DNA from 3 places in the Micromonospora sp. NPDC049645 genome. Region 3 is predicted to be linked to each of the others. Evidence: riboswitches for the same ligand, from Rfam matches in the RefSeq annotation. Region 3 holds a riboswitch; each other region holds the start of a gene.
The links. Region 3 has a riboswitch for cyclic di-AMP ahead of AB0J33_RS01215 (NlpC/P60 family protein). Riboswitches for the same ligand answer to the same signal wherever they lie in the genome.
Positions count from the first base shown of each region.

Region 1: linked by a shared signal. The riboswitch ahead of AB0J33_RS03400 (hypothetical protein) and the one ahead of AB0J33_RS01215 (NlpC/P60 family protein) in region 3 are both predicted to bind cyclic di-AMP.
Region 2: linked by a shared signal. The riboswitch ahead of AB0J33_RS13520 (C39 family peptidase) and the one ahead of AB0J33_RS01215 (NlpC/P60 family protein) in region 3 are both predicted to bind cyclic di-AMP.

Region 1 covers NZ_JBFAOI010000001.1:711,877-715,144, forward strand. The annotation lists gene AB0J33_RS03395 (carbonic anhydrase) at 86-814, shown strand; gene AB0J33_RS03400 (hypothetical protein) at 871-1,890, opposite strand; cyclic di-AMP (ydaO/yuaA leader) riboswitch at 1,895-2,025, opposite strand; gene AB0J33_RS03405 (YibE/F family protein) at 2,192-3,268, opposite strand, start outside.
Region 2 covers NZ_JBFAOI010000004.1:437,417-440,684, reverse strand. The annotation lists gene AB0J33_RS13525 (alpha/beta fold hydrolase) at 1-185, opposite strand, end outside; gene AB0J33_RS13520 (C39 family peptidase) at 351-1,193, opposite strand; cyclic di-AMP (ydaO/yuaA leader) riboswitch at 1,427-1,568, opposite strand; gene AB0J33_RS13515 (hypothetical protein) at 1,853-2,623, opposite strand; gene AB0J33_RS13510 (hypothetical protein) at 2,754-3,179, opposite strand.
Region 3 covers NZ_JBFAOI010000001.1:253,285-256,552, forward strand. The annotation lists gene AB0J33_RS01210 (N-acetylmuramoyl-L-alanine amidase) at 1-935, opposite strand, end outside; cyclic di-AMP (ydaO/yuaA leader) riboswitch at 1,171-1,307, shown strand; gene AB0J33_RS01215 (NlpC/P60 family protein) at 1,321-2,361, shown strand; gene dcd (dCTP deaminase) at 2,475-3,053, opposite strand; gene AB0J33_RS01225 (pyridoxamine 5'-phosphate oxidase family protein) at 3,153-3,268, shown strand, end outside.

The sequences.
Region 1 (3,268 bases), 460 kb from region 3:
GACGGTGGAGCACGAGCCAGCGCCCGCCGCCGGGCCGGTGGAAGAGCCGGTTGACCAGGCGAGACGCGTCGAGACGAGGTGCGGGATGAGTGCTACCGGAAAGTCCGGCCCTCAGCCGGGTTCGCAGCGGACCGCCGACCGGGCGTCCGCGCTCCGCGAGCCGACCCAGGCGTACGCCGAACTGCTCGCCGGCAACCAGCGCTTCGTCGGTGGTGCCCCGCGCCACCCCAACCAGGACGCCGGGCACCGGGCCGCCGTGGCCGACGGGCAGCACCCGTTCGCGGTGATCGTCGGCTGCTCCGACTCCCGCCTGGCCGCCGAGATCATCTTTGATCGCGGGCTCGGTGACCTGTTCGTGGTCCGCACGGCCGGGCACACCACCGGCCCGGAGGTGCTCGGCAGCGTGGAGTACGCGGTGACCGTGCTCGGCACCCCGCTGGTGGTGGTGCTCGGCCACGACTCGTGCGGCGCCGTGCAGGCCGCCCGCGAGGCCGCCGCGACCGGTACCGCACCGAGCGGTCATCTGGGTGCGGTGGTCGACGCCGTGCTGCCCAGCCTGCGCCGGGCCGAGGCCGAGGGCGTGCACGACATCGACGGGATCGTCGACGTCCACATCGCACAGACCGTCGAGACGTTGCTCGGCCAATCCCCGGTGCTCGCCGAGGAGGTGGAGCGGGGGCGGTGCGCGGTGGTGGGTGTGTCGTACCGGCTCGCCGCCGGCGCGGTGCGCCCGGTGGCCGCCGTGCCGGCGAGCTTCGCGACGCTCGACGGCCCGACCGAAGCGACGGACCCGGCCGCGCCCGCCGCCGTCTGACACGACGAGGGCCGCTCCGCGTGACGCGGAACGGCCCTCGACTTGAATCGTGCGGGTCAGAGCAGCGACATGTGCACGTGGTCGGTGTGGTTCGACGGCCCGCTGTACGAACTCCAGCCGGTGGCGGGGAACCAGATCTGCCGGTTCCAGATCACGTAGTAGATGCCGAGCCGGTCGGCGTTACGGATGAGGAACGCGGCCACGTTGTTGCCGTACGTCCGGGTGTCCTCGTTGTGCCACGGGGAGAAGCCGCTCTTCTGTAGCGACCAGTCGCAGGCGCGGCCCTTCGGGTGCTCCCACGGCCCGCCGGAACGGTAGCAACCCACGAACCGGTTGAAGCCGGCCCGCTTGACCTCCTTGTACGCGTGCAGCGTGCGAGGGGTGACGCAGCCGGAGGTGGTGGGGTCGTCCTCGCTGCACGACTGGGGCTTCCAGTCCCCGTCGGCCGTGCGACCCGGGCCGATCCTCGCGACCGGGGAGGTGGCGTCCACCAGGCCGCCGGTGAAGCCCTTCCCACCGACCAGGGAGAGCGCCTTGTCGGCCTCGCTCTTCCGCTTGGCCATCAGGGCGGTCTGCTTCTGCTGCTCCCGAACCTCCGTGTCGAGGGCCAGCTTGGCCTGCTCGGCGCGGGCCTTCACCACGTTGACCTCGGAGAGCTTCTTCTCGTTGACCATGTTCATCTCGTCGAGCACCGCGGCGCGCTGGACGAACGAGTCGGGGGCGTCGCTCTCCAGCAGCATCGCGATCGCGCCGATCCGGCCGGTCCGGTACGCCTGGGCGGCGATCTGCCCGACCTGCGGGGCCAGCGCTGCCAGGTCGGCGTTGGCCCGGTCGACCTCGGCCGCCAGCTCACCCTGCCGCTTCTTGGATTTGTCCAACTTGGACTTTGCGGCGGAGTAGTCGCGGTTGGCCTGCTCGATGACGTCGTTGAGCAGCTTGGGCTCGCCGTCCTCCTCGTGCCCGGACGGCGTGGGGTTCGTCGGGGCGGCGTGCGCCGGGTGCGGCCCGGCGAGCACGGTCAGTGCGGCGATCACGGCCACCACGGGTGTCAACCAGCGGCGTAGGGGTGCCGTCACAATGTTCCCTTCCGTCGACCGCCGACCGGGTTAGCTGACGGGTTCGGGGCGGAAGCGGCCCCTACCGCTGACGCGGATTCACCCCACGTACCTGGGTCCCCGGCTCGCCGGCTGGCGATTGGGCGGCGGCACCGCAGGCGCCGCTTCGCGCCTTCATCGGTGACCGGCAGCGAGGTTACCCGAGAGTCGACCGGGTGAGCTACGCCTGGATGCCGACCAAAAGCGTCATTTCGCCATAGCGTTGCGTGACCAGTGACGTGGTTCTCAGGGTGGATGCCCGATCTGGTCACGCTGAGGAGTGTCACCATGCCGTATCCGTGCTCCTGTTCGACTCCGGCCACCGATCGGTGACCTCGGATGGGGGTGCGGTCCGCGTCCGGATCGGCTCGTCGGAGCCACCCGTACGCGGTGAGCTGAGGGCGGCCAGGGCCTCCGCGCGGTCCGGCTGGGGCCGGGACGTGGCAGCGTCGGCGGACGGTGTCGCACCGGCGCGTCCGGCGGCGGTGACCACCGCGGCCAGCCCGGTGGTCAGCGGCACCGCGGCGATCAGACCGAGGGTGGCGACCGCGCTGCGGACGATCTCCTGGGCGAGGAACTCACTGGTGAGGATCTGCCCGATCGGCCGGGCGTCGGCGGTGAGCAGGAGCAGCAGGGGGAGCGACGCGCCCGCGTACGCCAGGACGATGGTGTTGACGGTGGAGGCGATGTGCGCGCGGCCGACCCGGGTGGCCGCACGGTACAGCTGCAACCGGGTCAGCCCGGGGTTGGCGTTCGCCAGCTCGGTGACGGTGGCCGCCTGGGTGACCGTCACGTCGTCGAGCACCCCGAGGGATCCGATGATGATGCCGGCGAGCAGCAGACCGTGCAGGTCCACGTCGCCCTGGAACATCGACAGGGTGGTCGCCTCCTCGCTGCCGAAGCCGGTGAGGTGGGTCGCGGCCGTGGCGATGGTGGCGAGCACGCCGGTCAGCACCAGGCTGCCCAGGGTGCCGAGCACCGCGACCGAGGTCTGTGCGCTGACCCCGTGCGTCAGATAGAGGACCACGAACATGATCAGCGCCGCGCCGACCACCGCCACCAGCAACGGCGACCGGCCGGCGCCGATGCCCGGCAGCACGAAGGTGAGCAGGATGGCGAAGCTGGCGGCCAGCCCGGCCAGCGCGGCCAGTCCCCGCCACCTGCCGAACGCGACGATCGCGGCCGCGAAGACCACCGCCAGCCACATCATCTCGGTGCCGCGTTGGTGCTCCGCGATGTTCCAGTTGCTGACGCTCGGATCGGTCGGATCGGTCAGCTCGACCAGGATGACCTCGTCGCCCACCTCGACCCGAGGTGCGCCGGGTCCGTCGGGCACCGGCGTCCGTACCTGCTGGCCGGC
Region 2 (3,268 bases), on a different contig from region 3:
AACGAGTACGACGGCAGCGGTGGCGCCCAGCCGTGGCCGGCGAGGTCCGGTGCCAGCCATCGTCCGGGCCAGTGCTGCTCGAGGTGCGGCGCCCAGGGCAGCCACACGTCACCGGTCGCCCCCATGCCGTGCAGCAGCAACAGGACCGGCCTACGGCCGCCGTGACCACCCGATTTCTCCACCACGGCCGCAGTCTCCCATGGTTCACGGCCGGGTACGAGAGTCGTCCTGCGCGCCGCCCCGGGACTTGAAGATCCACTGTGGAGTGGGTGCCCTGACTCGTCGACGAAGACGCCGCGGGCGCCGGCTCCTCGTGGGAGACGGCGCCCGCGGCGGTCAGCGTGCCCGGGTCAGGCGGAGTAGCCCCGGCTGGTGATCCAGTTGGCCAGGTCGATGGTGGTGATCCAGTACGACGGGTCGGCCGGGTTCGCCGAGTCGGCGATCCGCACGGTACGACCGTTGTCCTTGTAGCCCACGACGGCGATGTAGTGCCCGCCGCCGTACGAGTGCCAGCCGCCGTCGGTGTCGGTGGCGTCCCCGACGACGTTGGCCACGACGCCCCGGCCGTCGGTGATGGCCTCCACGACGTCGGCCTGGAGCCGGTCCATCTGCGCCGGGCTGGGCGCGCTGGGGAACATCCGGGTCTGGTACGGGGAACCCTTCACCTCGGCGTTGAGCACCCGGGTGGTGTCCTCGGCCGAGTTGGTGCCCATCTCGGTGGTGCCCAGCTCGGCGCCGAGCTCCTCCTGGGTGCGGTCGATGCCGGCGGCGCTGAGCGCGTTCCGGGTGGCCGCCGGTCCGCAGTTGTAGTAGGTGTTCTGCGCCTCGTAGTCGTAGTCGAGCACCTTGGTCGCGGGCGGCTTCGGTCGCTCCGGCTTGCGGGTCAGGTCCGGGTTGGCCTTGGCGGCGGGCGACGCGGCGGTGGTGGCCGGGGCGGCCGTGGTCGGCGCTGCGCTGGCCGAGGGGGACGCGTCCCGAACCTCGCCGCGGGAGGCGGCGACGTCGCTGCGCATCTCGGCGACCGTGGTCGCGGTGCGCTGCCCGGCCGGGGCGTCGTCGGCTGTGGTGAGCAGGGCGCCGGTGGTGGTGGCGATCGCGAGGGCCGCGGCGGAGGCGGCGACGATCTGGTACGGGCGCTCGGTGGCGAGGCGGCGGAGCTGACGCTTCAGGGTGTGCTTCACGGGGTCCTCCACGGATCGGGGGGAGAGCGGCACACCGGGGCCGGACCGGTATCCGGGCAGGCGCCAGCGCACGGACCGTGGTCCGCGGATGGTGAACCGCTCAGGGGAACGCCCGGCGCGGCCGGGCGGGAAGGGCGATGACCCGGGGGGTCAGCTCACCGTCGCTCGACGAATGAGCGGGTGCACCGCCACGCCGTGGAGGCGAAGGAACAACCGAGGGGTGGAAAGGTGCTGCACGAGGATGGGACTCCTTCCGACGCCGCCTACCGGGTTAGCTGACGGATTCGGGCGGGAAGATCGCCCTACCGCGGGCCGTGGCTCGCGGATTCACCCCGGACTTACTGGTGGGTCCCCGGTTCGTTGAACACGATTAAGCGGGTCGATGCGGCGTCGCGTCTTGCGATCGGTTACCGCACCGGACGGGACGACACTACTGGTGTCTGTGCGCCCTGCCAAGCCAGGTTCACCTGCGTAAACCTCAATTGGCGCGACAATTTCTGCGCGTATTGCCGATGATGCGACTCGATGGGACAACCGGTTACGGTGACGCCTGCGGGCGACAACCGGACAGGTCGCAGAGAACGGGACCGCAATCGCGGGAACAATGACGCCGCCCGCGCCGGACGTCCGATTTCGCAATGGCGTGACCGGCCTCACATCACGGATCGGGCTCAACTCACCCGGGCCGGGCGCCACCGTGCCACGACGGCGGGACGCAACGCGCCGGCCACCTTCCGGCGGGCGGGCACCGGAGTCGGGCGCAGCCGGGCCGCCGCCGCGTACGCCTCCTCGGCGAGGATACGAGCCGACTCGGCGGCCAGCTCCGCGTCGCGCCAGGCGGCCCGCTCACGGCTCGCGGCCACCTGGTAGTCGGCCAGCCGCGCATCCCGGATCACCCGGCTGATCAGCACCTCCTGCTCGACCGGGTGTCGGCGGGGATCCCAGCCGTGCCGGTGGCCGAACACGTCGCCGAGCTGCGCCATGGTCAGGTCGCCCCGCCAGTACGCGGCCATCGCGGCGCGGTGCAGGTAGCGCTCCCGGGCGGCGTACTCGGCAGGGGTGTGCGGGGTCTGCGGGGTGGGCAACGCCCCCGCGCCCGCGAACCGACGCGCGGCGGTGTCCGCCTCGTCGTAGCCGGCCCAGGCCAGTTCCATCCGCTCCTGAGCGGTCAGCCAGGCGGCGCGTCGCCGCCGGGCGGTGGTGGCCGCGCCGGCCGCGGCGACGGCCACTTCCTCGGCGTAGCGGCGCAGGTCGACAGCCTCGGCCGCGGCCACCTCCCGAGCGGTGGGCGCACTCGGGGGCGGGTCGTCCGTGGGCCGGTCCCGATCGGGACGGGCCACCAGCACGGTGAGCAGGCCCAGGGTCAGCAGGATCAGGGTGGACCAGATGGCGGCGGCCTGCGGCACCTCGGAAACGAACTGGTAGAAGACGACGGTCTCCATGGTCGGCACCTCGAAAGGAAAGCAGTGCGATGGGCCGCACCGGCCAGCGGGCCCACGGCGGGCCACGGGTCGGTGGGGTCGGAGCGGGTGGGTCGACAGGGCGCGGCGACGGGACGGTCGTCCCGGTGGCTCAGCGCCCGGGTGGACCCCGGGGTGCCTGACTGCTCGCGGGGTCGACGAGGGGCAGCCGGTCAGACTCGACCGCACCGACCGGCAACACGCCGGCCACGACGGTGCCCTGGTCGGCGGGGAGCGCCGCCGGCGCGTCGACCGATGGTGCCGGGGCGGCCCGCTCGGCGGCGACCGGTGGGATCACCGGGGCGGACCGGGCGGTGCCCTGCGCCCCGGTGTGCCGGCTGGACGCCGCCAGCGGCCCGGCAGCAACGAAGAAGGCAGGCACCGCGCTCGGGGTGGAGGTCGCGCTCGGGGCGGGCGCCGCGGCCGTTGCCGGGCCCGCGCCGAGCGTCAGGGCCGCGACGACGGCGAGGCTGGTCAGCACCCGGGTCGCCCAGCGCGCCACCCACCACAGCGGACAGGTGAACGCGACCGGGAGCACGTCCCCACGCTACCGTCGCACCGACCCGCGCGCACCGACCACGGGCGTGTCGGAGCACGCCGCGCCGACCCCGTTGACCAGGGTGGACG
Region 3 (3,268 bases):
TGGACGAGTTGCAGGGTCGTCGCCCAACTCGCCTCGGTGTCGTGGATGACGATGTATTCGATCTTCTGGCGTGCGGGCCGGTCGGAGAGGTCGTGGTTGCCGTAGTCCCCGTCGCCGAACGCCTCGTAGGGCGCCGGAATCCACTCGCAGGAGATGGTGCGCGGGCATTCCACCCCGTCCGGGCGGGCCAGGCGGCGCAGGCCCAGCCGGTCCAACCAGGAACGCTCGGGCCGCACCGCACGGGCCGGCAGGGTGATCCGTTGGCCGTCGTCGGTCACCCGGGACTCGCCCGCGCCGATGGTGGTGAAGACCTCGTCGGCGAAGGCCGCCGCGGCGTCGGCGCTGTCCGCGCCGGAGTAGCGGGCCACCGCGCCGTACCAGGCCGCCGGGTCGGTGTCGGCGCCGACCGGCGCGCCCAACTCCCGCTGGTACGCGCTCAGCAGCGCGGCACCGCCCCGGATGTTGACGCCCGCGTCGGTGCGCAACGCCTCGGGGGCCGCGCCGGTCAGCGAGGCGGCGGCGTCCATCGTCTGCAACGCGGCGGTGGAGGGCGCGGGAGTCTCGACCGGTCGGGGCGCGGGCGCCCGGGCGGGACGGGAGTCGTCACCGCGTGGGTCCTCGGCCTCGCCGTCGTGGTGGCCGCGCCCGGGTAGGGCGGCCACGTGCCGGGCGTCGGTCAGGTGCATCGGGCCGTAGCCGCCGCTGGTGCTCGGTGTGCCGGCGTTGCTGTCCCAGCGCGACTCCAGATAGGAGACGCCGAGCAGCACGGCGGGTGGTACGCCGTACTCGGTGGCCGCTGCGGCATACTGCTGTTGACGGTCGGTGGTGGGTGCGGCGGCGGCCGGGCCGACGGAGAGTGGCACCGTGGTCGCGGCGGCGACCACGGTGGCGGCGAGCAGTACGCGCCAGCCGGTCGACAGGGTTGGATGGTGCATCGAACCCCCTAGATTCTCGCGGAGTGAGGTCAGGTCACCATCGCGCCGCGCGGGAGTCCACGTCAATACCTTTCTATCTATCGAAGCGTGTGGAAAGATTTCTTCACACACGGTCGGTGACCTCACCCGATCGGTACGGAGTGTCACGGCCGCATGGGTTGCGGATCGGTAACAAGCGTCTCTACTCTGGTCATTCGTCGGCCCGACAGCAGCTCCGCCCAGCCCGGGCGGTAACGGACCGACACCGCCGAGTCGTTTCCGAGCGAACCGGGGACCCAGGTCCCTCGGGGTGAATCCGCAGCCACTTGCGGTAGGGCGCCGACTTCCCGCCCGAACCCGTCAGCTAACCCGGTAGGCGGTCAGGAAGAAGGAGTACGGAACCCCGGTGGCACTCCATGCCCCGCGGCCGTCGTCCGAGCGGTCGGCACCAGCCGGCCCGTCGTCGATCGTGCCGCGCCCACGCTGGTCCCGCTTCACCACCGCTCTCGCCGCGCTGGCCGGCGTCGCCGTCGTCCTGACCGGCAGCGCCACGGCGGCCCACGCCGACCCGTCCGTCGCGGAGATCGAGCGCCAGATCGACGCCGACTGGAACAAGCTCGAACCGATCATCGAACGGCACAACGCCACCCGCGCCGACCTGGCCGTGAAGCGCAAGCAGGCCGACGCGCTGGCCGCCCGGATCACTCCGCTGGAGCGCCAGGTCGACGCCGCGATGGACAAGGTCAGCGCCCTGGCCGTCCGCGCCTACAAGGGCGAGAACGTCTCGACCGTCAACGCGGTGCTCGGCAGCCGGTCGCCCAGCGAGGTGGTCGGCCAGCTGGAGATGCTCGACCGGTTCGCGCACAACCAGCAGAAGGACGTACGCGAGGTCGCCGACCTGCGCGACCAACTGGCCGCGCAGAAGGCACCGCTGGACGAGATGGTGGCCCAGCTGACCCGCACCGAAGCGCAGTTGGCGGCGAAGAAGAAGCAGATCAACGAAGAGATCGACCGCCTGCAGAAGCTGCGCCTCAAGGTGTACGGCAACGGCGGAGGCGGTCCGCTGCGCCCGGCGCCCTGCCCGGGTAGCTACCCCGGCGGCGCCGCGGGCACCGCGGTCAAGTTCGCCTGCGCGCAGATCGGCAAGCCCTACGTCTGGGGAGCCGAGGGCCCCAACTCGTACGACTGCTCCGGGCTGATGCTGGCCGCCTGGGCGAAGGCCGGCGTGTCGCTGCCGCACAACGCCGCCGCGCAGAGCCGGGTCACGAAGAACGTCAGCAGGAGCGACCTGCGCCCCGGCGACCTGGTCTTCTACTACAGCGACATCCACCACGTCGGCATGTACGTCGGCGGCGGCTGGGTGGTGCACGCCTCCCAGGCCGGTCAGCCGGTCAAGATGAAGAAGGTCGACGACGGCCCGATCCACAGCTACGGCCGCCCAGGCTGATCCCCGAGTGACCGGAGGGCCCGCCGCGATCATCGCGGCGGGCCCTCGTCGTCTGTCTGCCGTGCCTCAGCGGGTGCGGCCCTCGCCCCTGAGCGGGGGTGCGGCCCTCGGCCTCAGCGGGTGGGCCAGGTGCGCCAGTGCTGCCAGGCGCGGCTGGGCGTCGGCCCCCGCTGCCCCTGGTAGCGCGAGCCGTAGACCACCGAGCCGTACGGGTGCTCGGCCGGCGACGACAACCGGAAGATGCAGAGCTGACCGATCTTCATCCCCGGCCACAGGGTGATCGGCAGGTTCGCCACGTTCGAGAGTTCCAGCGTCACGTGACCGGAGAATCCCGGGTCGATGAAACCGGCGGTGGAGTGCGTGAGCAGCCCGAGCCGGCCCAGGGAACTCTTGCCCTCCAGCCGGCCGGCGAGCTGGTCACCCAGCGAGATGACCTCCAGCGTCGAGGCGAGCACGAACTCCCCCGGGTGCAGCACGAACGGCTCGCCATCGGGCACCTCGACCGCCGAGGTCAGGTCGTCCTGTTGCATGGCGGGGTCGATGTGGGTGTAGAGGTGGTTGTTGAAGACCCGGAACAGCCGGTCGAGTCGGACGTCGATGCTGGACGGTTGGACCAGGGTGGGCTCGAACGGTTCCAGGCCCAGCGTGCCGGCCTTGATCTCGGAGACCAGGTCGCGGTCGGAGAGCAGCATCGGACCACCATAGCCGCGTTGCGGAAACTGGCCGGATTCGGTGCCGGTGACCAGCGCGTCGAGGTCGCTGCTCGTACATTTGTTCGATAGAATGCCCACATGGCTTCCTGGTCCGAATTCGCCGCCGACGAGCCCCGACTCGCCGACGGGATTCGCGTTCTCCTCCAGCAGTACGGGCCGGGCTTCGGCTACCTGGCCACGGTCCGTGCCGACGG